Regions from separate parts of the Lysinibacillus sp. NPDC056185 genome, predicted to be linked through region 1. Evidence: riboswitches for the same ligand, from Rfam matches in the RefSeq annotation. Region 1 holds a riboswitch; each other region holds the start of a gene.
The links. Region 1 has a riboswitch for cobalamin ahead of metE (5-methyltetrahydropteroyltriglutamate--homocysteine S-methyltransferase). Riboswitches for the same ligand answer to the same signal wherever they lie in the genome.
Positions count from the first base shown of each region.

Region 2: linked by a shared signal. The riboswitch ahead of ACMZ42_RS11425 (energy-coupling factor ABC transporter permease) and the one ahead of metE (5-methyltetrahydropteroyltriglutamate--homocysteine S-methyltransferase) in region 1 are both predicted to bind cobalamin.
Region 3: linked by a shared signal. The riboswitch ahead of ACMZ42_RS17620 (hypothetical protein) and the one ahead of metE (5-methyltetrahydropteroyltriglutamate--homocysteine S-methyltransferase) in region 1 are both predicted to bind cobalamin.
Region 4: linked by a shared signal. The riboswitch ahead of ACMZ42_RS07375 (ABC transporter substrate-binding protein) and the one ahead of metE (5-methyltetrahydropteroyltriglutamate--homocysteine S-methyltransferase) in region 1 are both predicted to bind cobalamin.

Region 1 is NZ_JBLLLQ010000001.1:63,152-71,155, forward strand. It holds gene metE (5-methyltetrahydropteroyltriglutamate--homocysteine S-methyltransferase) at 1-1,162, opposite strand, end outside; cobalamin riboswitch at 1,345-1,524, opposite strand; gene ACMZ42_RS00325 (TetR/AcrR family transcriptional regulator) at 1,731-2,306, shown strand; gene ACMZ42_RS00330 (DUF5367 domain-containing protein) at 2,319-2,717, shown strand; gene ACMZ42_RS00335 (VOC family protein) at 2,777-3,139, shown strand; gene ACMZ42_RS00340 (C40 family peptidase) at 3,521-4,882, shown strand; gene ACMZ42_RS00345 (UDP-N-acetylmuramoyl-tripeptide--D-alanyl-D-alanine ligase) at 4,938-6,326, opposite strand; gene ACMZ42_RS00350 (UDP-N-acetylmuramoyl-tripeptide--D-alanyl-D-alanine ligase) at 6,459-7,853, opposite strand; gene ACMZ42_RS00355 (ATP-grasp domain-containing protein) at 8,003-8,004, shown strand, end outside.
Region 2 is NZ_JBLLLQ010000009.1:87,649-95,652, reverse strand. It holds gene ACMZ42_RS11455 (cobalt-precorrin-5B (C(1))-methyltransferase) at 1-951, opposite strand, end outside; gene ACMZ42_RS11450 (precorrin-8X methylmutase) at 984-1,643, opposite strand; gene cobK (precorrin-6A reductase) at 1,656-2,417, opposite strand; gene ACMZ42_RS11440 (sirohydrochlorin chelatase) at 2,414-3,334, opposite strand; gene cobJ (precorrin-3B C(17)-methyltransferase) at 3,349-5,019, opposite strand; gene ACMZ42_RS11430 ((2Fe-2S) ferredoxin domain-containing protein) at 5,024-5,395, opposite strand; cobalamin riboswitch at 5,534-5,716, opposite strand; cobalamin riboswitch at 5,946-6,131, shown strand; gene ACMZ42_RS11425 (energy-coupling factor ABC transporter permease) at 6,270-7,016, shown strand; gene ACMZ42_RS11420 (energy-coupling factor ABC transporter substrate-binding protein) at 7,018-7,290, shown strand; gene cbiQ (cobalt ECF transporter T component CbiQ) at 7,296-8,004, shown strand, end outside.
Region 3 is NZ_JBLLLQ010000019.1:50,271-58,274, forward strand. It holds gene aspA (aspartate ammonia-lyase) at 1-1,411, shown strand, start outside; gene ACMZ42_RS17600 (methyl-accepting chemotaxis protein) at 1,610-2,860, shown strand; gene ACMZ42_RS17605 (DUF4181 domain-containing protein) at 2,963-3,403, opposite strand; gene ACMZ42_RS17610 (hypothetical protein) at 3,449-4,126, opposite strand; gene ACMZ42_RS17615 (amidase family protein) at 4,329-5,801, shown strand; cobalamin riboswitch at 5,905-6,115, shown strand; gene ACMZ42_RS17620 (hypothetical protein) at 6,187-7,065, shown strand; gene ACMZ42_RS17625 (hypothetical protein) at 7,147-7,272, shown strand; gene ACMZ42_RS17630 (YjcZ family sporulation protein) at 7,701-7,820, opposite strand.
Region 4 is NZ_JBLLLQ010000005.1:144,240-152,243, reverse strand. It holds gene ACMZ42_RS07395 (heterodisulfide reductase-related iron-sulfur binding cluster) at 1-449, opposite strand, end outside; gene ACMZ42_RS07390 (cob(I)yrinic acid a,c-diamide adenosyltransferase) at 921-1,484, opposite strand; gene ACMZ42_RS07385 (adenosylcobinamide amidohydrolase) at 1,607-3,082, opposite strand; gene ACMZ42_RS07380 (FecCD family ABC transporter permease) at 3,079-4,080, opposite strand; gene ACMZ42_RS07375 (ABC transporter substrate-binding protein) at 4,077-5,042, opposite strand; cobalamin riboswitch at 5,349-5,532, opposite strand; gene ACMZ42_RS07370 (acyl-CoA dehydrogenase family protein) at 5,609-7,276, opposite strand; gene ACMZ42_RS07365 (class I adenylate-forming enzyme family protein) at 7,278-8,004, opposite strand, start outside.

The DNA of each region.
Region 1 (8,004 bases):
TTTTCAACGCTTCAATCGCCCTCATACTTTCAGATGTTTTTTGATTTGAGGGGCTTCCTGTGCCTTGTAAGTATTTTGTTATTTCATTGATCTCAACTAATTTTTCATCTGCAAAAGAAAGGGCATTTTTTAGAACTGGATCGAGCTTTGTTTCGAGAGTAGTTGTAATTGGAACATGCTGTAAGTTACACGAAGATTGAATCCATATTTCTTTAGCACCACTTAGCTGTTCAATAGCTTTAATAGTTGAGCTAGCCTCTGCTAGATTGGAGCGCCAAATATCTCGTCCATTTATAATACCGGCCGCTAATACTTTATCTTGTGGGAAGCCAAATTGACGTAATGCCTCCATATTTTCGCCATAGCCATGCACAAAGTCTAACCCAATTCCTTGAACCGGAAGTGTCACAATTGACTCGTATGCCGATAATGACTCAAAATATGTTTGTAGCATAATGTTAACCTCGGGTACTGATGCAACTAATTGTCTATAAATTTCTTGAACAAGTTTAACCTCCGCTTCATCTAGTGTTGTGGCAAGAGCAGGCTCCTCTAATTGAATCCACTCTACACCAGCATCCACTAACTCCTTTAAGACCTGCGTATAAAGTGGTAGTAATGCTAAAATAAATGTAATCTGCGATAGTTTGTCATAGCCTTTTGTTAATTTACAAAATGTATATGGGCCAATCAATGTAGGTTTTGCTGTAATACCAAACGCTTCCTTAGCCTCTAAAAAGTCTGCCAATATTTTATTTTCTGTTAATTGTAAAGGTTGTCCCTCATATTCTGGCACAATATAATGATAGTTTGTATTAAACCATTTTGTCATTTCACTAGCCACGGCTTTTTTACTACCACGAGCTACCCCATAGTAAGTTTGTAAATCAACTTTGTCTCCCTGCCAATCAAAGCGCTTTGGAACTAAGCCAAACATCATTGCCGTATCCAACATTCTGTCATAGAGTGTGAAATCTCCGACAGTTATCATGTCTATGCCGAGACGAATCTGCTTGTTTATTCGAGCTAGGCGAATATCCTTTAAATGCTGTAAAAACTCATCCTCTGAAAGCTCCTTTTTCCAAAATGCCTCTAAAGCCTTTTTCCATTCACGATCTTCTCCGATATACGGATAACCAACTGTAGTACTTGTATACGTCATGTTTATCTCTCCTATCAATCAAAATAAAAAAAAGCCACCCTCCTTTTTTGGAAAATGGCTGTCATTGCATATCAAAATTAGCTATCAAGAAACAATACGAAATTCTTTCAAAATATCGCATGATTTATTGTCGCACAGGGCCGATATGGTCACATCTCACCACCTATTTCCACGTAGGTATTTGGTGTGTACTAGATATTGGCAGGTCTCCTGGCTTCTCATCAACACGCCTCACAGCCTTCCCAGTTTCCCAGTGGCAATTGTGATTTGCTCCGATTTACAGTTGCGGGACAGCGTCGGATTTACACCGACTTCCCTTTTAAGCCAAACTTTCATTCGGCACCAACTCTTACACAATATTTAATTATGTTTTACTATAACATATATTTTTCTGAAAAGTAGATTTATTTTCAGATTTGTTTGATTCTTCATACTGCTATTATTCCGAACATATGGAATCATCGAAGACTAGCAGCCCCGCTACCAAAACAAACTTGTAAATAGTGGGATATTCTGTTATTTTATAGTTAGTTATCCAACTAACTAATAACAAAGGAGGTGTAAACAAATGGCAAAACCTACTGGTATTGAAAAGTCAGATTTATTAATGGCTGCCAAGCAAAGTTTAGTAGAAAAAGGGATTGAGAAATTCACCTTAAAGGCTGTTGCTGAGCAAGCTGGGGTGACACAAGGAACTATTTATTATCATTTCAAATCAAAAGAGCAAATCATTCTAGAAATTGTCCAAGACATCTGTGAAAATTCCTGGAATGAGATTCTGATGACTGATCGAGAAATGATTCAATCTGCACTTTTCTCTGCAAAAAGTCGATATGAAAATGATGCGTTTTATCATAAATTATTTTTCACCTTAATCGTTTTCGGCTTTACGAACCCAACTATTAGACAGCAAATTGGACAAATTTTAGCGGCTGAAAATGAACATTTATGTAACATTTTAAATAAATTATGGGATACATCACCAATTGATGGCGTGTCGATGGAAACTTGGAGCATTTTTTTCAACGCCCTTATTGATGGCTTAGCTTTACAAGTGATGATGAGGGACGATTTCGATGTAGATGTCTTCTATCAGCAATTAGAAAAAATCCTTCAGACATTGCATCGTCTAGAAAATAATTAGAGGAGGAAAACTATGCGATTCTTTTTATGCTGGGGTTTTGGGATTTGGCTTGTAGCAAGTGCCGTATTTCGATTTGTAGGGCACTACTTTTTTACCCTTGAAGAACCTTTCCTCATGATAGCTACTTACATTTTAGCTATTCCAATCGTTTGGATAGCGACAATACCTATTTATTCTTTGAAAAAGACAAAAGGTACAGAACGGTTACTGGCTGCTATTTGTATCGTATTACCTGGAATGCTCATCGATGCAGTCGTATTGTTAGTTTTCGACAATATTTTCCCGAATTTATCGGCTGACTTAGATCGATATTTCGCCTCATGGCTATTATGGGCTTACTCCCTAATTCTCATTACTGGTTTTACAAATGCTTCATTCGTGAAAAAGAATACTATTCATTCATCAAATTAAAGGATTTTACATTATTATCCTAGAAGTAAGTAATGATTAGAATTAAAGGAGGAGAAAAAATGATTATAGGCTTACATCACGTTCAAATAACAATACCAAAAGGTGAAGAAGAAAAAGGAAGACATTTTTACTGTCAAGTATTAGGACTAAAAGAAATTGAAAAGCCTGATTCGCTGAAAGGACGAGGTGGATTTTGGTTACAGGTCGGCAATAGAGCGGTACATGTAGGTACAGAGGATGGCTTTGATAGATTAACGACGAAGGCTCATATTGCCTATCAAGTTGAAAATATCGAACATTGGAAGAAGGTACTAGCCGAACATCATATAGAAATTTTCGATTCAGTTCCTATTCCTCATTTTGAACGCTTTGAATTTAGAGATCCATTCGGTAATAGAGTTGAGATGATTCAAGAAATCTAAAAGAAAACAGTTGAATAGAAGTTATTTTCTATTCAACTGGCATGTCTTCCAACTTTTTAATTTTGCCGGGGTACTTTTACATTTTATCGCCCAACTTTTGAATTTTATCGACTAACTTTCACGTTTTATCACCTAACTTCTGAATTTTATCGACATCCTCCTTCTTTCGATACTAAAAAACACTTCAGCCAACTGAAACATTTGTAATACAACTGTAAATTAAGGCGATGAAGCCTTTTATATCAGGTGTTTACAGCAATTTCCCATCCACCGTGGTAACAATTACCTCAAAGAAGCCCTACTTTTTCATGCTACGATTAATTCCAGTGACAAACCAAATCAGGATTAATCCTAACAATAGCTTCAGGAGGAAATAACAACATGAATAAACGATTTTTATCAACAACATTAGCATTGACGATAGGTTTTAGCACAGTGGGGATGGTACAACCAACTGTTCAACCTATAGAAGTAGAGGCTGCAACAACAAATGCCCTGAATAACTCACAAGCAGTTAATACGAAAGCGGATCAACTAATTCAAGCTGGAAAAAGCTTAATTGGTAAGGCGACATATAGTAATACAGAATACAAGGCTACATATCCTTATAAATTCTCTTGCGCATCATTTATTATGTACATTTTCGAGAAAAATGGTGTTGACCTTGCAACTTATAATGAAGATTATATGATACAGCAAGGAACAGCTGTTAATAGAAATCAATTACAAAAAGGTGATTTACTATTCTTTAAGAGTAAAAAAACTGGGACAGACCCTGACCACGTTGGTATGTATATCGGGGACAATAAAATGATTCACATGGCTGATTCCCAACAGAATATTGTTATTTCTGATTTAAATAGTAAGCCATATTATACAGATAATTATGTAGGTGCCCGCAGAGTTTTACCTACATTACTCTCAGCTAATCCTGCAACAAAAGGCGATAAAATCGTTGAAAACGCTTATAACTATAAAGATAAAGTAACTATGGGTACAACAATTAGTGAGCAGAGTCTACGTTTTACCGGGCCTGGGTTTGTAGAATATGTTTATCGTAAGAGTGGCGTAAACCTTGGTACTACAACCTTAAAGGAACAAATGAATCTGGGATCGACGGTTTCACGTGCTAATTTAAAGAAAGGTGATTTAATTTTCTTTAATAGTGTCGCTGGCTCTCAAACACCTTCACTTGTAGCCATTTATGCTGGGGACCAACGAATAATGATTCCAAGTTCAAGTGGTATTACGACAAGAGTACTGTTCGTTGACTATTATAAAGAGCATTATATTACTGCAAAACGTGTTACGTCAGATAACTCAACTGCAGCTCCGGCTCCAAATCCAGCCCCTAGCACGCCTTCTACTTCTGCTGATAAAATCATCTCTACTGCCTCAAATTTGAGTAGTAAAGCAAAGTTTGGTTATTCGTATGACGAAAGCTCACTTACGTTTACGAGCGCAGGATTTACTTACTATGTTTTTAAACAGCATGGGATTGATTTAAAAGATAAATTAGCAAGTAGACAAGCATTAGTTGGGACTAAAGTGGAAAAAGCACAGTTACAAAAAGGAGATCTGATCTTCTTCTCTACTAACAATGGAGGAAAAGATATTACACAAACAGGCATCTATCTTGGTAATAATCAGTTTATTAGTATGACATCTAATAATGTTGTAAAACAAAGCCTAACTTCAACATGGGCAAATCAAAACTATGTAACAGCTCGTCGTGTTTTATAATATAAATACAAAGAAAAAGAAGTATTCTTCTATTGAGAATACTTCTTTTTCTAGCTTATTTTTTATTTTTTAACTGATTCGCAAATTCTATCATAGATTTGCTAGACATTGGACCTTTAATAAGTACAATGGTTTCATTATCGAGCTTATGCTTTAGTACATCTAAAACGCCTGAAACATCTTTAAACATATGAACATCTGCCTTGGTGCCTTCCTTCAACGCTTGATTCGCAATATTTTCTGCTCTATTGCCAATAGTAATAAGCGTATCAACATTTCTTTTCGCGACCATTGTGCCAATCTCTCGATGATATTTTTCTTCGAAATTTCCTAACCTCTTAATATCACCTAAAATAAGAATTACTTTCTTCCCTTTTCCTATAGTATCTAAAACCTTTAGTGCCGCTTCAACAGAAGTCGGGTTATTTGTCCAAGTATCATCTACGATAGTACATTCACCTATGCCCGTAGAAAATTCTAAGTGTCTTGCCATCGCTTTGAACGTTTTTAATTGCGAAATTGCGACAGCCATGGAAAGTCCCATTTCCTTTATGGCAGCTATAGCCGCTAATGCATTATATACCTGGTGTTCTCCGTATCCTGGAACAAATAAATTGTATTTGTTATTTGACACTTTTAGTACAAATTTCATGCCGCCTTTTGTGAATTGTATATTCGTAGCTTGATAATCTGCCTTTTCGTTGACGCCAAAGGTAATAATCTTTCCTTTAAATTTATTTAGGGGGATTTTTTTAATGTTTTCATCATCACCATTAATGATTAACGTGCCATCTTTTCTTATTCCTTCTACAATTTCTGCCTTTGCTTTGATATAACCATCAAGATTATTGCATCCATCTAAATGATGGACACCAATATTCGTAATAATACCAATCGTAGGCTGATAGATCATACATTGGTGTTTAATATTCCCTATATTCCCCAATCCTAATTCAAAGATAGCTGCTTTTGTATTCTGATCGATTCCAGTCAAGTACGGTAAGGATTGCCGTGGCTCATTTTTACTGCTGACAGATGCTTGAACATTCCATTCCTTACTAGCTATGTGTTTAATCATTTCTTTCGTTGTCGTTTTACCACATGTTCCGGTTAAAGCAACGACTGGTATTTGAAATAGATTTCTGTAATGCCCCATGAATTTCCAATAGGCATGCAAAATACTTTTGACGCGTATAACGGCCGTATTCTTCAGCGCATTTTTCAATTCCTCTGAAGATTTATCAGAAATGACTAGAGATGGTCCCTTTCGATCTATTTCTTGCCAGTTAATTTGATCACTTTTACTAACAAACATAAGTGTATGATTTTGAGTCAGATCATGTCGGTTATAATAAATTGCATGTTTAACAGACCAGTGTTCAGAACCGCTTAATAATTCTCCTTGTAATAATTTTCTTATATCGCTCACACTTATATGTTGCAAGTTAACTACGCCCCCTTTCTATATAGTATATTTCTGAATAAATGAGTATCATAGTTTATGCATTTCAAGCAATTGACTATAAATATGCTCATTCTAGTAAATGATGAAAAATAACATTTATTTAGGTGAAATCTATTCGGAAGTAGATGATTTTTTTATTTTTAAATCATCTGCCAACTTAGAAACTTCTTTACTATACATATCTCCTTTAATGAAAAGAACCGTATTTTCATCTACAATATCTTCTAACAATTTATAGACGCGTGTACTATTTTTAAAAATATACACAGGTGAACTCATTCCTGCCTCAATGGCATGAAGCGCCATAATACTTGCATGTTCCCCTATCGTAATAAGTACATCGACCCCAATTTCACTAATTAATTCTCCCGCTTGTTCGTGAATGATATATCCCCAAGACCCTAAATCTGTTATCGTCCCAATAACGGCAATCGTTTTCTTGCCTTCTCCGAGCGCTTTCAAAACTTTTAATCCTGCCTCCAAAGAAGTAGTCGTAATATTCCATGTATCATCTAGTAATATGGAATTATTAATGCCTTTAAACACCTGAAGCTGCTTATTCAATTTTCGGAATGATGGCAGTTGTTCAGCTGCTAAAGAAATCGGCAAACCCATTTCACAAATAGCTGCAATCGCAGTGAGCGCATTATATACTTGATGCTCGCCAAAACCTGGTACATAGATTTCATAGAGTTTCTTCTTGTGATGAATATTGAACAGCATACCATTTTTGTGGTAGCGAATATCTCTTGCTTGAAAATCACAGGATTCATGCTTACCTACTTTAATAATGCGTCCTTGAAACTTCGATAAATCTATTTTACTTGAGTTGCTATCATCAGCATTCAGGATTAAGGAGCCTGTAGGACTAATAATGTCCAACATTTCACCCTTTGCTTGGATATACCCCTCTAAAGTTTTACAATAATTTAAATGATGTGCTCCTATATTTGTAATAATCCCAATAGTCGGCTTGAAATATTGCCCCGCAAGTTTGATGTCCCCCGGTGAACCAACAGCTGTTTCATAAACGGCTGCGTCGGTATGATCATCAATATTCAGTAAATATTGCAAAGAAGCAGTTCTAGAATTACTACTAAGTGGCGTGGATGCTACATTTTTTTCTGCAGAAAGTATATGTTTGATCATTTCCTTCGTCGTCGATTTACCAGAAGTACCAGTAATGGCTACAACAGGGATATTAAATTGATTGCGATAAAAATTTACGAACTTCCAATAGGCCTCATCTGTATCTTCTACTTTAATGATGATTATTTGCTCAGGTAATTCATTTTGACTGTATAATCTATCGGTTACAACCACTATAGGATAAAGTGACTCATAATCTTTCCAGTTCACAATACGCTTATTTGTAAAAAGGGCGGTATTTGGTTTTTTCACTTGCTTCAGTCGATAAGCGCCATGTTGAATCAACACTTCCCCCGACCCTTGCACTAAATGGCCTGCAGTAATGACTGTTAAATTCTGCACCGTAAGAGGCTTCATATTATTTTCCCCTCCTTTCCACTCTAGTATATGTAGCTTCTTAAAAGTTGCTTGGATGTATGCGAGATACATAACTAGAGGAAATCTATTTCTTCGCATATATATATAGTTGATAAAGTATCTAACGAACAATAGAAGGAGTGATATACCT
Region 2 (8,004 bases), on a different contig from region 1:
GTTGAAAAATGCATCATAGCCCTTTTCTGCCATAATTTCTCCGACCTGTGAAGCAGTGTTTGCCTCTCGTACGTTTGTAACGGTTTCTTCATCTGCACCTATATCCACTGCTAATTGTGCTAAAAAGTTAAAATCAATAGGAGCACTTTTGGAGTGCACCATCATGACACCTTGTGCCACCTTCGAGAATTTCCCCATCATACCAACAAGCGATACTTGCTTCATACCAAGTCGTTTACAATGCTTTAATGTAAAGCCTACAAAATCGCCCATTTCTATAAACGCTTCCTCTGGCAAATGAGGGTACTGTGCCATCCCATACTTTTCACTGCGGCCACCAGTCGTCACAACTAGATGCTCACAACCAGCCTCTTTTGCAACACTAATCGCTTGGACAATGCTGGCCATATAGGCGGAACTCGAAAAAGGCACGACGGTTCCCCTTGTGCCTAAAATGGAGATGCCTCCAATAATACCAAGTCTCCCATTTAACGTTTTTTTAGCAATTTCCTCACCTTTAGGGACGGAAATAACTACGTTAACGCCTCGTTTAATTTGAAATTCATCAAGTACGCCTTGTACAGTACTATGAATCATCTTCCGTGGTACTGGATTGATGGCCGCTTCTCCGACAGGTACTGGTAAGCCGGGCTTTGTTACACGCCCGACACCAATTCCACCGTCCAGATGAATACCTGGTATATCCGACCAGCTCACCGTGCCGATAATGAGTGCTTTATGTGTTGCGTCTGGGTCATCACCAGCATCTTTAATCGTTTCACAGCTGACAGCATCCTGCTGAAATGTACATCTTTCTATCGTAAAGGTCGCATCTCGCCCAATCGGTAAATGAATGGTACTAGTTTCTTGCTCTTCATTTGTAATTAAGGCAAGTAATGCGGCCTTCGTTACTGCAGTTGCACAGGATCCCGTTGTATAACCGTGACGCATGTCTTTGGGATCCTTTTTTGGCTTCCGCTCCACTATTTTTTCGCCTGTTCATCCGCTAAAAGTGAGACAGCATTCAATGCGGCAACCGTCACTGTACTACCGCCTTTACGACCAACATTTGTAATATACGGAATACCTTCTAGTTTTAACAGCTCTTCCTTCGATTCAGCAGCTGACACGAAACCAACGGGCATACCGATAATTAAATCTGGTTTCGCTAAGCCTTCTTTAATTAAACGAATTAATTCAAGTAATGCTGTTGGTGCATTCCCAATTGCATAGATGCCACCTTCATGTAATTTAGTAGCCTTTTGCATAGAAATAATTGCACGTGTTGTGTTTTGTTTTTTCGCCTCAATCGATACGTCTTCATCAGCAATATAACAGTGTAAATCGCCACCATGCTTTTGGAAGCGTTTTTTCCCTGAACCACTTTCGATCATTTGCACATCTGCAATGACATGGCGACCAGCAAGGATTGATTTAATACCGGCCTCAAGTGCTCCTGGTGTAATAATAACGCTACGTCCTAATTCAAAGTCAGCAGAAGCGTGAATGATACGACGAACAACTTTCCACTCATCCTCTGAGAAGTTATGCTCGCCCATTTCCTCTGCAATAATTGAAAAACTGTAATCGTAAATTTTATCTGGGTCTACTGTTAAAGGTTTGAAATCTGTTTTAAAATCCATCTGAATGGCCTCCTAAAGTGTGTTTTGTACAGCTTGTAATACATCTTCAAATGTAGAATATTGCTGTCCGTATTTTATATTTGGTCTTGCAATTAAAATCGTTTCAATGCCACATGCAAGGGCAGCGTCTAGCTTTTCATCCACCGAGCCAACCTTGCCGCTTTCTTTCGTGATCATCAATGTCACATCATATTGACGAAAGAGGGCTTCGTTTAATTCTTTTGAAAAAGGGCCCTGTATGGCAACAATATCTCTTTGTGCCACACCAAGTGCTTCGCATTTTTCCATATTATCGAGTCGAGGAAGCATACGCGCAATCACTCGTGTATTTTCTAAACCATGTAACACCTTCGTAAAGGTTGCTAGCGTTTTACTGCCCGTCGTTAGCATAATGACACCACGTTTTTCCGCTGCTAAATGGGCAGCCTCCTCATAATCTTTCACTACCGTAATTAGTGGATGGGCATAATGCTCATGAGCACGTTCATAGCGGATATACGGAACATTGGCTTGCTTAGCTGCCGCCATGGCATTTTTTGAAGCTTCTTCAGCAAATGGATGAGAGGCATCTACAACTAAACGGTACCCTCGCTCCGTAATAATCGTCGCCATTTCATCCGCTGTTAAACGACCGATTAAATGAGGAAGGCCTACTTCTGCCAGGCTAGAAGCAGCTGATTCAGTAACGACCGTTGCTGTCACAGCATAACCTGCTGACTGGATTTCAAGTGCTAGATTCCTAGCATCGCTCGTCCCTGCTAACATGAAAATCATTTCACTGGCTCCTCTTCATGATGGTGATGATGGTCGTGGTCGTGGTCGTGATCAAGGTGATCGTGATCATGTCCATGATCGTGGTCATGATGGTGATGATGATGCGCATGTCCATGCACTGCCGCATAAGCACGATAATTCTCTAAATCTTGCATACCTGTTGATGTGCCATTCACAGCTTGCTCAATACGCTCCAATAGCACATTTTGTAAACGCTCATGATAGCCAAAATAGTTGGCAATTTGAATATTACAATCAGGATATTTTTCGTTAAATTGCTTACACATACCATTCATTCGTTCCATTAGGATACCCGTGAATAAAAAGTATGGTAGCATAATGACTTTTTTAGCACCCAGCTTCACACAGCGCTCTATTCCTTCTTCAACACGCGGATCTGTTACGCCCATAAACGCGCTTTCTACATACTGAACCGGGAGTTTTTCCCATAACAAACGTGTAATTTTATAAAAATCACCATTTGCATATGGATCACTGCCGCCTCGTGCAATTAATAAAACGGCTGTATCTTTATGTTCTTCTTCAGCATTAAAGCCGATTTCTGCTAAACGATCTTCTAAAATCGCAAATATTTCTTCATGGATACCGATTGTTTGACCATATGTGAACGTTATATTCGGATAATGCTCACGCGCATGTTCGATTTCTGCTGGAATATGCATTTTTGAATGTCCAGCATGAAGAAGGATAATCGGAATAACATGTACCTCTGTAGCACCCTTCTTCACACAGTTCGTAATACCTTCTTCAATGTTCGGCGAAGCGAACTCTAAAAAACATGTTTCTACTAAAAAGCTATCATCAATACGAGGTGTCATTTGCTCGATAAACGTGCGTACCTCGTCATTCCCTGCTTCTAAACGGCTCCCGTGGCCGACAAATAAAATTGCTTTCATCTTATTACTCCTCACTAGTCGCCGCATGGAGCGGGCTCTACTTTTATTTTTGAAGACATATCCTGATACGTAAAATGTAATATCTTTTTCACACGCTTGAAGTATTTAAACAAACGTTCATTTGGATGTGCATTTGCTTTATATTCTTCGATAATATCGGTAATAAGTGGGATGAGCTGTTCAGGCTCTAATCCCTCAACAACTGGCTGAGCAGCATGTGCTGTCCGACCAACCGGCTTGGCACCAATAAAAACATCAAATTTACTTTTACGATAAACAATGCCAATATCATCAAATACTGCTCGATAACATGCCATACCACAGCCGTTAAAGCCGATATTTAATGTTTTCGGTAACGACATACCACCAAGCTTTTCTTGAATTTCTTCCGCATATGGAATCGAATCGAACTTTTCTCCATAACAGAAGTCACAAGCCTTTAACGATAGCACGTCACCAATTGGTGCTAGTAAAAAGCCAACTTCACGAAGCTTTGCGGTAACCTCTTCAGGCTCGGACGTTGGAACTTTCAAATGAATTTGATGGTCTGGTGTATACTCCATCGTTCCTTCCTCACCAACTACCTCAGCCAACGTCATCATTTGTTGAGGACTAAAGAACTTATTGGCAACCCCAGGACTAACCGCTAATTCAAAAATAGATTCGATTTTTTGTTGAACACGCTTAGGTGTTACTTTCACCGCGCTTGTTCCCTTTACCATAGTAAGAGCAGCTGTCGCCATTTCAAGTGACGATTTTTTAGGCTTTTGTTGTGGTGTTATGGCTAAACTGGGCTTAATACGATTGGCATTAGGATCTGTCGCAAAATCATTACGTGCTGCTCCTGTTTCTTGATTCATCGCCCATGGTTCATTTTCTTCTTTAAGTCGTTGATGTGGTCGTAACGGTTGTTTTTCCTCACCAAGTGTATATTTACGCTGATAACCACGTGGCGTAATCATTTTATTGTCGTAAAAGAATGTTGTTGAATTACCGATAATAACCGTTGTTAACATACCTATATCATGTTCAAGCATTTCTGCTAAAGTAGTCATCGTAATCTCCTGACGGTCACGATACGCGCTTTTCACAAGTCCAACCGGCGTATCTGGAGAACGATATTCCAATAAAATTCGTTGTGCCTCTACAATTTGTCTCGTACGACGTCCACTTTTCGGGTTATAAAGAGCAATAACAAAATCCGCCATTGCTGCTGCTTCTACTCGTTTTGCAATTAAATTCCAAGGTGTTAAGTGGTCACTTAAACTAATGGTACAGGCGTCATGCATAATGGGAGCACCTAGTAAACTGGCACATGAATTAATAGCTGAAATACCTGGAACAATTTCTACCTCGATACCAGTTGCTTCTGTCCAGCCTAGCTCGATTAATACCTCATACACTAATCCTGCCATTCCATAAACCCCGGCATCCCCACTGGAAATGACCGATACGATACTTCCAGCCTCTGCTTGACGCACCGCTTCTTGTGCACGTGAAACTTCCTCTGTCATACCAGTACTAATAATCGACTTTGCACTAACTAAATCCTGAATCAGTTCAACATAAGTTTTATAGCCTATAATCATATGACTTTGTTGTAGTGCCTCCACAGCACGAGTCGTAATATGTTTAAAGTCTCCAGGGCCAAAGCCAACTACGAAAATCTTACCTTTTTGCGCCATTTTGTTACCCCTCTTTCACCTTTTCAATACCTTTAATGGCTGTTGTTTGTGCTGTACGCTGCAACGAACCTTCACGCAATGTAAAAACATGCTCATTATGTAACGCTTCATGATTTAAATCTTGTACAAGCACTCTCGCATGCTCCTTCGTTGGCACTCGGTACCAATTGCCCTGAGGATATGCAATGACAACACAAGCATCCTTACACCTGCCATTACAGCGGGTCCTTGTTGTATGTATTTCCTTATCAAGCTCCAGTAACTGTATTTCATCACGAATTGCCTGTGTAATGTCCTCAGCATCTTTTTTCATACAGCTACTACCATTGCAAATAAAAAGATGTGTTTTCATCCCCTCTAAATTCCAAGTTGTCATAGTCGTTCTCCCCTCATTTGCTTTTAGGAAAAAGAAAAACCTTTACTCTAGACGAAGAGTAAAGGTTTAGTAGAAGCCAAATAAAAACGAATATATACTGGTACTCGCTTTCGCTTCAACTTCTCCCTCCGAAAAGTTTGCTTGCATCATCACATAAGCAGGTTTCCTGACTTAAGCTTCCTTTTACTTTCGCGCCTTCCTAAGTTTTCACTAGTGGCATCCGCGATTTCATCAGCTATTACAGTAGCGGGGGCTGTATCGGACTTTCACCGATTTCCCTATTATCTTGAATATTCAAGCACTTATGGATGTTTTATATGAATTATATGGTTTTTTTGTAATTGAAAACTGTTTCTATCATAGCTTATTTTTTTAAAATTTCAATATTTCTTTCTTAATTTGTGACAATTTTTTTAAAATTCCATAGAAAAATGCGACATCCATTTTCTATTTATCTAAATTTTCGACATAGACACCCAATTTAAAATTTTTTCACAAAAGGGATAGCATATATATGGAAATTCGTGTTACACTTTGTCGTGAAATCTCACAACTTCATCTTTTTTTCGGTGTGAAATGTTCAGCATTTCGCTTAAAAGGGAAGCCGGTTTAAGTCCGGCGCGGTCCCGCCACTGTATTAGGGAGTTTTATAGATAATGTCACTGTCCAAAGGATGGGAAGGCCTATAAAACGTTGAACTAAAGCCAGGAGACCTGCCGAAAAATATGTGATCGTTTCAACCTACGAGGATGGGTGTGCGGCTTAGCAGATTAGAATTTTATTTGCTTTTTTAGCTATGCACTTTTCCACTATCGGAGAAGTGCTTTTTTTCGCATACTTTTTCTAAAAATTTTAATGTAAGGAGGAGTGATTTTTGAAATTTTCAGGTTGGAAGCTTAGTTATTTTTTATTGGCATTTTTATTCGTACCAAATCGTGCATTTGCGATGCATATAATGGAGGGCTTTTTGCCAATCGAATGGGCGATTTTTTGGTGGGTCATTTCGATTCCATTTATTATTTTAGGATTACGTTCTATTCGTAAAACCATTGATGAAAATCCTGAAACAAAAATGATATTAGGGCTTTCGGGTGCCTTTGCCTTTGTACTTTCTGCCTTAAAAATCCCTTCTGTAACAGGAAGTTGCTCGCATCCTACAGGTGTTGGGCTTGGAACAGTTCTTTTTGGACCATTAGCGATGAGTGTTATCGGGACAATCGTATTATTATTCCAATCTTTACTGTTAGCGCATGGTGGGCTTACAACATTAGGGGCAAACACTTTTTCTATGGCAATTATGGGTCCTATTATCGCCTACTATGTATTTAAGGGCTCACAAAAATTGGGACTATCCTTTTCCATTGCTGTCTTTTTAGCAGCAATGCTTGGTGACTTAGGTACATATATTGTCACTTCTGTCCAATTAGCTCTTGCCTTCCCTTCTGAGGTCGGAGGCTTTATGGCTTCATTCACTAAATTTGCTGGTATTTTTGCTTTAACACAAATTCCTCTTGCTGTTAGTGAAGGAATTTTAACAGTGATCGTTATGAACTTTCTGAAAAAATACAATGTGAGTGAACTAAAAGCTCTACGTGTGTTCTCTGCAAAGGAGGCTCACTAAAATGAAAAAAAACTTACTGCTCATCGCCATTGTTGTGTTGTTAGCAATCGTTCCCCTGTTTATTCAAAAAGGTGCTGAATTCGAAGGGGCTGATGGCGAAGCGGAAGCAGCGATTAGTGAAATAGATGCTAGCTACGAGCCATGGTTTGAAAGCTTATGGGAACCACCGAGTGGTGAAATTGAAAGCTTATTATTCGCACTACAAGCTGCTATCGGTGCTGGTTTCATCGGGTATTTCATCGGCTTAATGCGCGGCAAACATAAAGAAGGTTAAACGCGATGTTACTCATTGATAAGTATGCTTATTTGAATAAACTAGCGTCTGTTCATCCGCTAGAAAAAATGACGTTATCCCTTGGACTGCTTTTATTGTCGCTTATCATGAGAGATGAACGAATTTCACTCATTACATTTATTGTGATGAGTGCTTTTATCATTTTAGGCGCAAAAATCCCTACTAAATATTACGCAAAGTTATTGTTGCTACCTGGATTTTTTTTACTATCAAGTTTAGTATCCATTTTAATTTCTATCGCTCCTGCAACAAACAGGCTTCCTTCAAACATTTGGTCATTTTCACTTCATAATTGGACAATTTTTGTCGGCAGTGCAAGCCTAGTAACAGCGCAGCAGCTTTTTTTCATCGTCCTTGGCAGCATTAGCTGTTTGTATTTTTTAATTCTCACAACATCAGTCCAATCTATTTGTTACGTCTTACGACAATGGCGACTCCCAACTCTATTTGTAGAGTTAGTAGAGCTAACGTATCGTTTTATTTTTATCTTTATAGATAGTATGCAAAAAATTCATCTTGCCCAACAGGCTCGTCTGGGATACAGCTCCCCTATGCAGTGGCTTCGTTCGGTATCAATGCTAATTGCAGCTTTATTTGTCGAGATGTTTCAACGCAGTCGTGAGCTAAACAATGCGATGGAAGCACGTGGTGGCGAAACGGTCTATTGGCAAGATGATGTTCCCTATAACACGA
Region 3 (8,004 bases), on a different contig from region 1:
ACAACGTATAGAAAAAGACTTTTTAGGTGAACGTGCATTACCAAGCAATGCTTATTACGGGATTCAAACGCTTCGTGCAACTGAAAACTTCCCGATTACAGGATATACAATTCACTCTGCTCTTATTAAAGCAATGGGTATTGTAAAAAAAGCAGCTGCTATGAGTAATATGGAGGTACACCTACTTTCAACAGAAATCGGAGATGCAATTGTCGAGGCTGCACAGGAAGTTATTGACGGCGAGTGGGATGCTGAATTTATCGTTGACCCAATCCAAGGCGGTGCTGGCACATCTATTAATATGAATGCCAACGAGGTTATTGCTAACCGTGCCTTAGAGATTTTGGGCAAAGAAAAAGGGGACTACAAAACAATTAGCCCAAACAGCCATGTTAATATGTCACAATCAACAAACGATGCTTTCCCAACAGCTATTCATATCGCTGTGTTGAATTTGATAGATGAACTACTTCTTACAATGGAAAACATGCAAGCAGTGTTCCACCAAAAAGCGGAGCAATTTGCGCATGTTATTAAAATGGGTCGTACGCATTTACAAGACGCTGTACCGATTCGATTAGGGCAAGAATTTGAAGCATATTGCCGTGTGATCACTCGTGATATTGCGCGCATTCGCCAAACTCGCCCAAATTTATATGATGTAAATATGGGAGCAACAGCTGTTGGTACAGGATTAAATGCATTCCCTGACTATATTCAATCAGTTGATGTTCATCTTGCTGAAATTTCAGGATTGCCGCTTAAAGGCGCTACACACCTTGTGGATGCAACACAAAATACGGATGCTTATACAGAAGTATCAGGCGCACTAAAAATCTGTATGATTAATATGTCGAAAATCGCTAATGACCTTCGCTTAATGGCATCTGGACCACGTGCTGGATTAGGGGAAATCATTTTACCAGCTCGTCAACCTGGATCTTCTATTATGCCAGGGAAAGTAAATCCTGTTATGCCAGAGGTTCTTAATCAAGTGGCATTCCAAGTAATTGGTAATGACCATACGATTTCTTTAGCATCTGAAGCAGGACAATTAGAATTAAACGTTATGGAGCCTGTGCTTGTCTTTAACTTAATTCAATCGATTAGCATTATGAATAACGTGTTCCGAGCATTTACACAAAATTGCTTGAAGGATATTGAAGCAAACGAAGATCGCATGAAAGAATATGTGGAAAAAAGCGTTGGTGTGTTAACAGCAGTGAACCCGCATATTGGCTATGAGGTAGCTGCACGAATTGCGCGTGAAGCAATTTTATCTGGTCGTTCAATTCGTGAGCTTTGCATTGAAGAAGGCGTCCTAACAAAAGAACAATTAGATTTAATTCTAGATCCATATGAGATGACACATCCTGGTATTGCTGGATCAAGTATTATGAAATTAAAATAATTTATGGTGAAAGCACTTTGTCTAAAGCAAAGTGCTTTTACTTTTAGAGCACATCTCCATGTTTTTTGGATACTACGAAAGTACTTTTTCTTTTATATATCATTCCCCTTACAAAAGTTGGTCTTTTTTCTATGAATTTCAGGAGAATTAAACTATAATAACTACGTTGGAATAATATTATAGTTGGAGGAATTTAGTATGAGCTTACGGAAAAAAAGTATAATTTGCTTTTCTACTTTAAATGTTCTCATGGGTGTTTTATTAATTATAGACCTAGCAAATTTAACTTCATTAAAATGGCTATCCACTTTATTAACAGTAATAGGAATTACGATGACATTATCGTGTATTTTCTATGTAAAATTTAAAATTATTAAGCCTATTAAACAATTATCAGAATCTGCACAAGCAATTGCTGGTGGAAATTTAAGTACTGCTCCGATTGAAATTAATTCCAATGATGAGATATCAGACTTAGCTAAAGCGTTTTTAAAGATGAAGGAACAATTACATACGATGACACAAAATATTGCAAGTAGTTCTTCAGATTTATCTGCGAGCATTGAGGAGCTATCAGCAAGTACAAATGAAATTACAGATGCAGTGAACGAAGTTGATTCACAAATGGAGAATACGACTGATGGCCTTAAGAAAGCAGCACAATCTGCAAATGAAAGTGCTATTGCTATGCAGGAAACTGCTGATGGCATTGAACGTATTACCGTGGCAACGCAAGATGTATTTGATCATGCAAAAGAAGCAAATGACATTGCAGGCAACGGTGTGGAAATTTTACACGTGGCTAAAAATCAGATGGAATTCATTTCAACTTCTACTGAAAAAACAAGTGAATTAATGCAGCAATTATCTGGAAAAATGACAGATATCAAATCTATGACAGACATGATTACGGCTATTACAGATCAAACGAATTTGCTTGCATTAAATGCAGCGATTGAAGCGGCGCGTGCTGGAGAACATGGTAAAGGCTTTGCCGTAGTAGCGGAGGAAGTTCGAAAATTGGCAGAGCAATCTAAGCATTCGGCTATTCAAATTGTCGAGCTGGTAGTTGGCATTGAAAGCGATACAAAACAAGTAGCTACCTCTGTCGAAGAGGACTTGAAAAACGTTCAACAGGGCGTCTATGTTATTGATGAGGCTACAAAGTCATTCGGTACGATTTCTCAGCATGTTAGCAAAATGACGAACCAACTTGAGGATATTTCCGCAACAGCAGAAGAGCTTTCAAGTAGCGCGAATGAGGTTACAAACTTAGTATCGACAATCGCAAGTGGAATGGACAGTTTGTCTAATTATACAGAGGTCATTCTGCAGTCAGTAGATGAGCAAAGTGCCTCCATGCAAGCGGTCAACATGGTAGTATCACAAGATTTATGTGTACAAGCTGAAAATTTACAAAAGCTGACACAGAGATTTAGTGGACAATAATTGCAAGAAATATAGTATTCATTAAAAAAGGCTATTTTACAGGAATAAATTTTCTGCGAAATAGCCTTTTTTATTTTATATCAAGTGTATTAATTAACCGGTTTAAATAGCTTCGAAATTAAATATAAATAAGCCGAAAAAATCGGTTGTTATCGTCAAAAATCCTATGCTAATCATTAACACCATTTCTGCGATAGTAGCAACAAAATCTCTTTTATTTTCCGCGTATTTCCATTCCATAAATGCTCGTAGCATTTCAGATGTTATAAAAAAGACAATTAAGATAAACCATGTTTCAAAATACCAAGGAATTCCAAGTGTATCGTTACCAATCATATAATACGAACTAATTAAAAATAAACTCATAAATATTATTCGTACAGACCAATCTAGTTTTTTATGTCTTTCGTTAATGTGATTATAAGAAAACCATTTCTTTCTTTCAACACCTAACAGCTTTCTAATGGCAAATCCAAAAATACTAATTACTAAAACAAGCGTAATTAGAAAAAGTATAAATGTTCCAAATTCGATATTAATCAATTTTCAATCACCTCGTAGGCAAGCTCTTTTCTTAAATATTGTCGGTCATAAAATACCACCATTCTTATTGCAATAAAATTCTACATTAATTAAATGAGAAGAAGAAACACCACTTTCAGAGTATTTTCCACCAACAGTAATGATATAAGAGCGACCATCATCGTCAATTGTATATTTGTATCCTTTTTGGATCCAGTTACCACTACCATTTTCAATTTTCGAAGATAGAGAGTTCATAGCTGAAAACAACTGCCTACTTTCAGTTGTATTTGAATTTAACTGTGTATCAAAAGAGCCTTCAAAACTAATAATAGCAACCTTTGAACCTGTATGTATTTCCACTGTTTTCGGTACTGAAGTTGGAGCATACGCATCATTATTTTTTAACACGATAAATGAAGCATCTACTCTTTCTTTTAACATCTTTTTAAAATCACTTACCTCAACCCAGTATTCATCAGTAAACTTTGATATAGGTTCTATTTCAAAGTTTTCTTGATATTCTTCGTTCACTTTCTCTACAAGAGAAATATATTCCTTGTAATACTTTTCTTTTTGTTCCTGCGTTAAATTTAAAGGAGTTGGAGCTACGATTTTTTCTTTTTCTACTGTTTGTTCATCGGTCGATGGTTTGGATGATTTTACATTTTCTGTTTTTTCATTTACACACCCTGTTAAAAAGAAAATTCCCAGTAAAGCTCCTGCAAATATATATTTCTTCAATATCTTCACCTCACAAAAATGAATTAAATGACAGAATAATTAGTTATTTATTTAAACTATAACACATTTACAAATACTGGGGCAAAAAATATATGAAGTAACGAGCCTGAGGGAATGAACTTTGAAATTTCAATAGTTAAAAAACAATTTAAGCACAAGTTTCCCTTTTTGGTATAATATTGAAAGAGAGGTGGGGAATTTAATGGGTATAAATTTTAATAGTTTTCTTAAAGAAGAATTGTCAGTAATCGATATTCAAACAGCTATGGTACAAGGTGATATAACATCAAAAGAATTAACTATGTATTATTTACACAGAATTGCTAAGTATGATCAAGGCGGACAGAAAATTAATTCTATGCTTGAAATTAATCCTGAAGCGATATTTATTGCTGAAGCATTAGATGAGGAAAGACTAACAAAAGGGGCTAGAGGGCCTTTACACGGAATTCCAGTAGTTTTAAAAGATAATATCGAAACGAAAGATTTTATGCACACTAGTGCAGGCGTAATAGCATTGGAAAATTATTTAGCTAAGCAGGATGCATTTCTAGTAAAAAAGCTTCGTGAAGCAGGGGCTGTTATTTTAGGGAAAGCAAATATGACTGAATTAGCAAACGCTATGTCGAGTACGATGTGGGCGGGTTATAGTTCTCGAGGTGGCCAAACACTAAATCCTTATGGCGATCCACAACTTTATGTGGGAGGATCCAGTTCGGGGTCAGCAGTAGCGGTGGCATCGAATTTTTCTGTTTTATCAATTGGAACTGAGACAGACGCCTCGATTTTAAGTCCAGCTATTACAAATTCAGTAGTTGGCATAAAACCGACTGTTGGGCTCATTAGTAGACAGGGCATTATTCCGTTTACATACTCTCAAGACACAGCAGGGCCAATGGCTAGAACAGTAACAGATGCAGCTATTTTATTGGGCGTGTTAACAGGAGTAGATCAAGACGACGTCGCTACATATAAAAGTGAAAGAAGGTTATATAAGGATTACACCCCTTTTTTAGAGGCCACAGGATTAAATGGCGCTAGAATTGGTGTTTATAATAATGCCTCAAAAGCTTATTATGACTCAGAGGAATATGATGAAACACTTTTTAATAATGCAATTCAGGTTTTAAGAGCTCAAGGAGCCGATATTATTGAAGGCATCGAAATCCCTTCTTTTCATAGAGACTGGAAATGGGGAGTACCGCAATACGAATTAAAGCATAGTTTAAATAATTTCCTTGTAAATCTACCTTCCCACATGCCTGTGCATTCTATCTCTGAGTTAATTCAATTTAATAAACGTTCAAAAGGAAAGTCGTTAAAATATGGTCAGGATAAATTGGAATTGAGAGAGAAACTATCGAACACATTAAGAGATTCTGACTATTTAAATGCAAAATTAGAGGATTTGTATTTTTCTCAAGAACAAGGAATCGATTATACATTAAAAAAATATGAATTGGATGCGATTATCTTTCCATCATATATAGGTTCGACAATTAGTGCAAAAGCTGGTTATCCGTCTATTGCCGTCCCAGCAGGGTATATGAAAAATGGGAGACCGTTTGGCATAACTTTCGCAGGAACTGCATTTAGTGAAGATGTTCTAATAAAACTCGCATTTTCATTTGAACAAGCAACTAAACTACGAAAAGCACCGAAGTTGAGTGAGTAGTTATAAAATATCTAATTGCCTCAATTGACTTTAAAAATACTGTACTTTACTATTAACGGAAAGAAATCTGGTATTTTCCAGTTTCTTGACAACTGAATAGCTTAGAGTAATAGGTGTAAATTGCGTGCAATTTACTGAAAAGGGAAGTCGGTGCAAATCCGACACTGTCCCGCACCTGTAAATTCATAAAGTATAAAAAACGTTTCATTCTTTTAATAAACTCGATCAACAACGTTTCAATTCGTTTGTTGGTCGTTCTTTTTTTGCGTTGAAAGTGAGTGACCCAAAAGCCAGTGATTCTGAATGGCCTTGGTATGTTATAGAAGAAGTTCAAGTAGAGTTATTCAAACAATAAGCAAAAAATTCAAGTTGGGGGAAATACATAATGATAATTAAACCGACAAAAAAAGTCTTACTGTCATGGATGGAAAGTTATGTCCCTGAAAGAGATTTATTTTTTCTATCAGAAGAACATCTTAATGAAATTGACTTTACAGATGTATTGTTAATGCCCATAGATGAGTTTTATACTCACAGCACATATCAGCATTTAAATTATGTTAATTGTTATGAATACTGGAATATAAAGAACGCACAATACGTAATTATTGCTGAAAAAGGATGGATTGAGAGCAAATCGAAAGAGGACCAACAATTGATTTTAAGTTTTCAAGTGCAATGTGAAAGAGGGCTTGTACTCCCCGTTAAATTTATAAAGGAGATAGAAAAAGTACCTTCGAGTTATGTACAGAATGGGCACGTTATCATACAGCGTTCAATGTGGGAAGGTCTTGACGAATCATTTAAAGAACAGTTACTTACAACAATGGTTTATGAATGGTGGGATAAGGGAGAATGTGAGGAACCTCCAAAATCATTACCTAGTTTTCTACAGCAATTTGCTAATACTTTTGGGCATCGTCAAGGTGCAAATTGTTTAGCAGCGGTTTTGTTTGCAATTTCAAAAGGGAAACAAAAGTGGTTTATTTATGAATGGATATATCAAAAAACATTTCTTGAAAAATTAAGTCAGTATAACTTTGAAGAGGTCCTAGGTGAAGGGATACAACAAGGCGACATTGTAATTTGGAAGGATGAAAATGGTATTATTCAACATGCAGCTTATCATATTGGTGAAGAACTGTATTTTAATAAGCATGGACAAACGATGTTTAATCCTTGGAAGATACTTTCGAAAAAGCAACTATATAAAGAGTGGGAGCACCTAACACCTGTGAAAATGAGAAAGAGGATAACGAAATAATAAAAGAGTATCTACAATCCGAGTTAAAAACTAATAAGAACTGGAATATATTATGTTATTCAGACTTTACAGCAGATGCAAATGTTTGAAGAGACACATGGAAAGTTAGGTAATAAGCGAGGAAATACAGAAAAAAATCACGATAATCTAGTTATTGCAGGAGCATTATCCGTACAGGGAATGAAGGCGAATAAGTGGTATGTATAGCAAAATCCTATTACTGATTAGTTAAGTGTAATGTATTACAATTATTGGAATGTGGGAGGTGACTAGATGGAACATATATTAGTCTATAATAGTAAAGAATATAAATTACCGTATGAAACAATTCAATAAATCATTCAAACAAAGAATATATTTGTAGACGGAAAATCGTTAAATATTACATCAGTGACTGTAGATTTAGATGGTAAGGTATATATTCGCATATAATTATAAATACATAAAGGTCACATCTAACAAGGTGTGGCTTTTTATTATGCCTTAGGCGGTTGAGTATGAAATTGAAAGAGGAAAATTTAAAAGGATCACCCGGAGGATAGTGACCCTTAATAATGATTCGGAGGTGTAGGGTTAAACTAGTATTACCTTACAATAGTTATGAGCATTATATGCGGTAATGGCGGTATTAGGTATTAATAACATCTATTCATAAAACTAGTGCCGACAATAATCAGAAGAATGAATAGAACAACGATTAAAGCGAATGGGTTTCTTTCGCGACGCTCTTCGCGAATTTCTCCGCAGTATCCCATAAAATATCCCTCCTTTCTATAATCTATAATATGTATAGTTTTCAAAAGGGATTGCGATATTTATCTTAGGAGTTCCTTTGAAAAAGATTTAATAATAAAAATAGGATACGTTATCAAGAACATAATGTTAGATGCTAACAAAAGGTCACATCCAATAGGTGTTGCTTTTTATTATGGAAAAAAC
Region 4 (8,004 bases), on a different contig from region 1:
AGGACAAGACCATTTTTCCAGCCTCGTTTTAGACGTACTAGCTTTTCTACATAGCGTCGGTAAAATGCCCACACAACCGCCACTAAAATCATTAATACTACAAGCTCTTGGAAGAATGTAAACACACTGTAGAAAACACCAAGCGGTAAATGTGATCCAGGTGCTAACCCCTTCCAAATTAAATCAATGGCACCAAGCTGCACCATCAAAAATCCATAGAAGAACATGACGTGAATTAAACCACTCTTTGGATCTTTTAATAGCTTGTTTTGGCCAAGTACATTGACCATAAGATAACGAACTCGTTCTTTAACACTTTCATCAAACTCAACCTTTTTCCCCAATTGCACAAACTTATAGCGTGTTTTTAACAGATAGAAGAACAATCCTACTGCATAAAGCACAACCACGACTGTTAGAACAATGTTTGCAATTACTAATGGACTCATGGTTGGTCCCCCCTTTAGTTTGTCGTAAGTTTCTCTCTTTGTGGTAAATTTGCTAGCTCATACGTAAATGTACGTCATTCCATCATTATATTCCCATTCTAATAAATGAGTGAGCATTCAGTCAACATAAAACGGAAATATTTCTGATAATTTTATATTCTTACATTTTATAAGAAAAAAAGCCACCCTGAATTTTTCAGAGTGACTATTTTTCTCATTATTTTAAATACAAATATATAACTTCTCACCATAACGTGGGGTGATTTCCGTTCTAATTGAAATTATTCCGATAAAAACTGAAATTGTTCCGATAAAACGAGAAAACATTCCGATAAAAGCTAAAATTGTTCCGATAAAGTGAGATTTTGTTCCGATAAATCTCCAAAGTATTTATATAAAAGTGAATTATAGTCGGAACGGAAATCAACCCCATGTATTGCTAATGAGCGTAATTTGTCTATAAATAGCAGACTATTTTTTAAAGACATTGCCGCTTCGAATATACTCAACATCTGCGACATTCAATCTAAAATTAACAACACGTGCTGCTGCAAATAAATAGTCAGATAGACGGTTTAAATATTTTTGTACAATTGTCGGTACGTCTTCGATTTCCTTCATAAGCGTTACCATTTGACGCTCTGCTCGACGTGCTACTGTGCGAGCAATGTGTAAGGTTGCAGCTGCTGGTGCACCACCTGGGAGAATAAAGCGCTGTAACGGCGGTGCTTCATCTGACAATGCATCAATACGCGTTTCCAACACTTCAATCGGCTGCTCTGTCAGCTTAAAATGACGTTCCTTCATGACGTTAGCAAGATCGCCACCCGCATCGAAAAGCTCATGCTGAATCGTTTCTAAATCAATTAGTATATCCTTGAATAACTCACGATCTAATTCACTAACTGCCTTACCAATAAAAGAATTTAATTCATCGATGGCCCCATATGTTTCAACGCGTAAGCTATCTTTATCAACGCGTCCACCGATAAGACTTGTTTTCCCTGTATCGCCTGTTTTCGTGTAAAGCTTCATTTCTCTCATCTCCTAGAATTATTTTATCAATTTCGCCTTGGCGTAATTGCGTCCGGATTTTGAATTGTGCCCTCACAATTCATTCCCTTGAAAATCCGTGACATCCGCCGGAGGCATTATCTTCATTCAGCAGAGGTTTCTGCTGAATGAAGATAATTTTCTATTGCCTGCACAGTTGTTTCAAAAACACCTTTACCGATAATCTTACCTACATCAGTAATGGGGCCTCCGTACAGTATTTCTTCCCCTTTTTGTGTAGCTGCTATCAATAAACTATCTGTAGCAGTACCTGTCACAATTGTACCACTAAGCTCATCACGAATATTTTCCGATTGCAATGCCTTTGTTTTCGCCTCGGTAGCCGTCATCATTGCTTGGAAAAACGCTTCTTCTGATAAACAACCATTAACAATAACCCACGTATTTATAGTACCAATATGTGGTTCATCTTGTCTTTCATGTGTACGAGACACATCAACAGCATTGCCAACTCCGGCCGTAACTGCAACAAGTACGCTGCCAAAGGAAGCTTTAAATTCATTAATAGCTACAAGATTTGTTGGGACTGCTGTTAACATGACGACGGTACTTGTAGATGAAAAATGCTCTTTTAGTAAAAATCCAGCAACCTCTTTCTTTACATCACTAATGACATAATCTATTGGTACAGAGCGATTTAACAGACAATCATACCAACCGATACCCGGATTATGGACAGCTGAGGACACTGTTTTTAACGGAAACTCTGATTGAAGCTTAATATAACGATCTGTAACAGTGAAATTTTCTTTTGTAATGACAGCACGTTGCTGATGTTCAACTGAGGCTGGCATCATTGTAATTTGAGGCTTTGGAATTTCTGGATGTGCATAAGTTGCAACTCTGGCATGATAAACATCTTCGATTTGCGAAGCGATTAATACTTCATGTGGCGCCCCCAATGCTCGCATCCGACCTTCCTCCATTAGTAATAATTCATCACAATAGAGGGAGGCTAAATTCATATCATGCAGTACCATAATAACGGTCAAACCACTTTTAATTGCTTCTTTTCGCACCATATCTAAAATTTGGCGTTGATGAGCAATATCTAGATGGTTCGTTGGTTCATCTAGCAGCAATATTTCCGCGGTTTGTGCAAGAGCTTGAGCTACAAATACCCTTTGCTGTTCACCGCCCGACAAAAATTCCAACGGTGTCTGTTCATAGCGTTTTACACCAGTTTGCATCATGGCATGTTGTACTGCTTGTTCATCGCGATCAGACCAGCTTGAAAAGAAGCCTGTTTGATGTGGATAACGCCCAAGTGATACTGCCTCCCGTACACTGTTTGAAAAGGCATTAGCGTGTAATTGTGGAAGCACCGCCATTTTTTTTGCTAATGCACGAGCATTGTAAGAGCTACTATTTTTGCCATCTACTAATATAGTGCCTGCAGTTGCTGGTAGTATGCCACTTATTACTTTTAACAGTGTGGATTTCCCGCTACCATTCGGCCCTAAAATCCCTAGTATTTTGCCTTTTTCAACGGAAAAACTTATATCGTGGACGATCGGTACGTCTTCATAGCCGCCGGAAAGATGTTCAACAACAATCATGCCCGTACCCCCTTGCCTCTACGTTGCTTATAAAAAATATAGGAAAAAACGGGTGCCCCAATAAATGCAGTAATAACACCAATCGGTAGCTCTCTTGGCATAATAATTGTTCGTGCTATTAAATCACAAATAATCAGCAAAGTTGCCCCATTTAAAAATGATAATGGCAATAAATGACGGTGATCAGAACCCCAAACCATTCTCGTCATATGAGGAACAACTAAACCAACAAAGCCAATCGTTCCAGAAACAGCTACCGCAGCTCCCGTCAACATGGATCCACCCACTAAAATAATATATTTACTGCGCTTAACATTGACACCTAAATGCTGCGCGCGTTCTTCACCATATAACAGAACATTTAACTCGCGTCTTTGTGTCCAAAGCATAATTGAGCCAATTATGACAAACGGAATAATCATCTGAACATATGGCCAACCACGCATCGATACTGAGCCTAGCAACCATCCGATTACTTGGCGTAGCTCTTCACCAGACAATGCAATCATTAATGAAATCAAAGAACCTAAAAATGAACTAAATATAACCCCTGTTAATATAAGAGTTTCCATTTTTAGCGAGCGGTCTACTATTCTAGCAAAGCCCATAACAGCTACCATCGTTAATATGGCACCTATCATACTAAAGGTCGGCAATGTAAAATGGCCTACTACAGGTATTGATATACTAAAAAAAATTGTCATAACTGCGCCAACTGATGCACCAGAGGAAACACCTAATGTATAAGGATCAGCCAAAGGATTTTTTAATAAGCCCTGAAAAGCTGCCCCTGCAATTGCAAGTGACGCCCCTACAAGCCCTGCCAGCAGGACTCGGGGTAATCGAATTTTCCATAAAATATTGGCGGCTGTTTCATCAGCCGCCTTATTCCACAACACTTCTAGTGGAATATGAACTGAGCCTATCGCCACACCACACCAGATGCTAATGGTTAGAAGCGTAATTGCTGTTACATAGGCTACAATTGTTTTACTCATTTAAACGCCTCAGGGTAGACAGCTTTTGCTAGTTCCTCAAGACCATCTGCTAATCGAGGACCTTGACGACTTATCATATTTTCATCTACTTGTACTATGGCTTTATTTTTTACGGCAGAGATTGTCTCAAAGCCTGCACGTTGTGGAATTTTCGTTAAAATTTCAGGTACATAATTATATGCCACAACAATGACATCTGGATTTTTCGCGATAATTTTTTCAGCATCGATTTGATACCAGTCATTTACATCTGCTGCCACATTTTCAGCCTGAATCATTCCTAGCATTTCATTCATAAATGTACCTTTACCGGCTGTATAAATCTGTGGCTCATCAGACGATTCTACAAAGACTTTCTTCGGCTCAACACCGTCAAGTTTTGTTTCAACTTCTTTAACTTTTGCCTTCATATTTGCAACAATTTTTTTAGCTTCTTCTAGTTTTCCTGTTGCACGACCAAGCTGTTCAATCGTTGTGTAAGTTTCATTAAAGTTTTTTGCATCCGCTACAACAAATACTTTCACACCTGCCGCCTCAAGCTGTTCAATGGCTCCTTTTGAATAACTCATACCTGACGCATGCGTAAAAACGATATCTGGCGATAAAGCAATAATTTTTTCAATATTATAATCCATACCGCCAACCTTTTCTTTTTTAGTAACCTCTGGTGGATAATCGTCATTATCAGTCACGCCAACTATTTCATTATTTAAGCCAAGGCCAAATAATATTTCTGTGTTACTCGGAATGAGTGAGACAATTTTTTCAGGAGGTGCCTCTAGCGTAATATCCTTGCCAGTAGCATCCTTTATCGTCATTGGGAATGTTGCTTGATCTACTTTTGCAGTCTCTTGTTGCTCAGAAGATGACGGCTTTTCATTTGTCGCCTCTTTTGTATTACATGCAGCAAGTAAGCCCATAGCTAAAAATGCTGATAACCCTATTTTCCAAATTTTCTTCATGTGAATCCTCCTTAGTCTATTTGTGCTTATAGTTTTTATTGTTTTTCTGATTGATCGATACATTTTAGTTTTTGATCGCCTAACATTGTGGGGTTATCGTCAACATCGCGAACTTCCAGCCAACATTTTGAATTTATCACCCAACTTTTTGAGTTTATCGCCTAACATTGTGAATTTATCGCCCATGTTTTCAAATTTATCGACATTCATCTTCCAAAACAAATACCCCTCATCATAAAATAATGAGGGGGTCAAATTTGCACAAAAATACATATACAAAATCCACCATCCTATCCTCGTAGGCTACAACGTGTTTTCTATAAAGGCAGGTCTCCTGGCTCGTGCTCCATACGCTTTTTCAAGCCTTCCCGAAATTTTCAGTGGCGTAGATTGAAAAAACTCACACATACAGTGGCGGGACCGCATCGGAATTACACCGATTTCCCTTTTCACTTTACTTAAGTAAAGAACCTTTATAATATTCAGTTGATTGTATTATACATGAAAATGAAAGAAGTCGCCTCCATTCGAGACGACTTCTAAACAAATCAATATACTAAAAGAAGTTAAACGATATCTGAAAAATACTGTACCGTTTTCATTGGTGCACCCATTTCTCGCAATGCCCATGTGTGCTCTAAATAAATATCTGCTAGCTTCTCATATTTGACGCCGAATCTTTGTGCCCACTCGACTGCTACCACACTTTCATATAAATGCGCCATTTTCTCTGCGACCTTTTTTGCTTCAAACGTTTTTGTTGCATCATCTAAACGGCTAAATGTTTGCAAAGTTGATTCTAGTTTTGCTAATTGATCCACGACAATTTCAACTAATGGACTGGCAACTAGTTTTTCTAGACGTTCTTCCATGACACGAACAAACATTTCGTGCGCATGAAACTTATCAACTAAACGAATAAGCTCTAATGCTAAAATATTCGCAGTCCCTTCCCACACAGTAAGTACCTGTGCATCTCTTAATAACCGAGGTGTAACAAAATCTTCAATATAGCCGTTTCCGCCATGTAATTCAATGGCTTCACTAGCATAATGTACAGCTTGCTCTGCAGTTTCTTTTTTCATGATAGCAATATACAAGCGGTTTAAAATAATGTCTTCTTTATTCCCCTGCCCACTAGTTACTTTGTCGTACAGCTGAATAAGATCAAAAACCGTGGCAACTTCTACATGAAGCTTGGCAGCGAATTTCCCTAGTGTATCCTGAATCATAGGATATTGCGTTAAAGGTTTACCAAAGGCATGACGATTTGTCACATAATGCTTCGCCTCTAAATATCCGCGGCGCATAATGCCGATAGAAGCAACCGCATTGCAAATTCTTGATAAATTAAGCGCCTCGAGCATATAATAAATTCCTTTATTCGGATCACCAACAACATATGCTAGCGCACCATCAAATTCCACCTCACCAGAAGGCACTGCTCTAACGCCAAGTTTATCCTTTAAACGCCGAATGCGGAGATTATTAACTGTGCCATCCTCATTTCGCCACGGAACTGCAAATAATGTTAAGCCCTTTGAGCCTACCTGAGCCCCTTTCATGCGCGCCAATACCATAGTTACTCCACACATTCCTGCGTTTGATGCAAAATATTTTTCCCCATATAAGCGATACTGATTGCCGTCCTGTCTTGCCTCCACAACATTCGCCCCAACATCAGAGCCACCTTGACGCTCCGTTAAAAATGTAGCCCCCTCATATAGCTCTGTATCTCCTGTTGCACAAACATGTGGTAAAAAGCGCTCCTTTACCTCATCACTCGCATAATGATCAAGGAGATAAGCCGTTGCCATTGTTAAAGTAACAGGACAGTAAAAGCCTGGCTCAGCATGTGATAGTATATAGCCTTGAGCAAAGCTATACACATAATTGCCCTTCCTACCTAATTGCGGAATATCCTTATGCACATAGCCAACTATGCCGGTATTGTACGTTTCTTCTATTGTTTTTTTATAGCCATCATTAACCCAAACCTCTGACACTTCTTCACCATAGGCATTATACCTTTGTAATCGAGGTTCACCCTCTCGATCCGTATGTTTGGCTCTCACATCAATATCTCCAGCACAAAGCTCACCAAAATCTGTTAACTCACGTTTTGCATAGTCCACAAACTCTTTATCTAGCATCATTTCTAAAACTTTATGAAGTGTATCATTATCGTTAAAAAAATTTGTTGTTTTCATTTCTTCCCGCTGTAAAACCTTCATGCTATCTCACCTCTTGTCCCTTCAAGGATTGTTTTAGTATTTTGCCCGATGCATTTCGTGGTAACGCTTCCACACGTTCAAAGATGCGTGGAATTTTATATTTAGCAAGATGCTCCTCCAAATAAGCTTTCAGTTCATCCTCTTCAATTTCCGTTTTAGCGGCATAAACGGCCTTCACCGTTTCTCCCCACTCCGGATGCGGTACACCTATTACTGCCACTTCAAAAATCCCCTCATAGCTCAACATACTATCTTCAATTTCTTTCGGATAAATATTCACACCGCCTGACAAAATGACATCCTTTTTACGATCAACAATCCAAATATAGCCGTCCTCATCTAAGCGAGCTAAGTCACCTGTTTTCAGCCAGCCATCTATAAATGCAGCCTTTGTTGCCATATCATCCTTGTAATAGCCCAGCATATTACCCTCACCGAATATCACAATTTCTCCTACTTCACCAACACTGACATCTTCTCCATTGTCGTTAATAATACGCAGCTCCCCCCCAAGCGGTGCACGCCTACCAACGCTCCCTGCCTTCGTTGCATGCTCTTCGCCAAACAATATTGAACCGTTTGGACCAGCCTCTGTTAGGCCATAAACACAAGTTAAGTTTTCTGTTCTGAAAGCTTCTTGTAAATGGCGGACTTCGTTTTGTGATAACGGCGCTCCGCCATAAGACCACCATTTCATCGATGATAAATCAGCTGTTTGCAATCTTGGC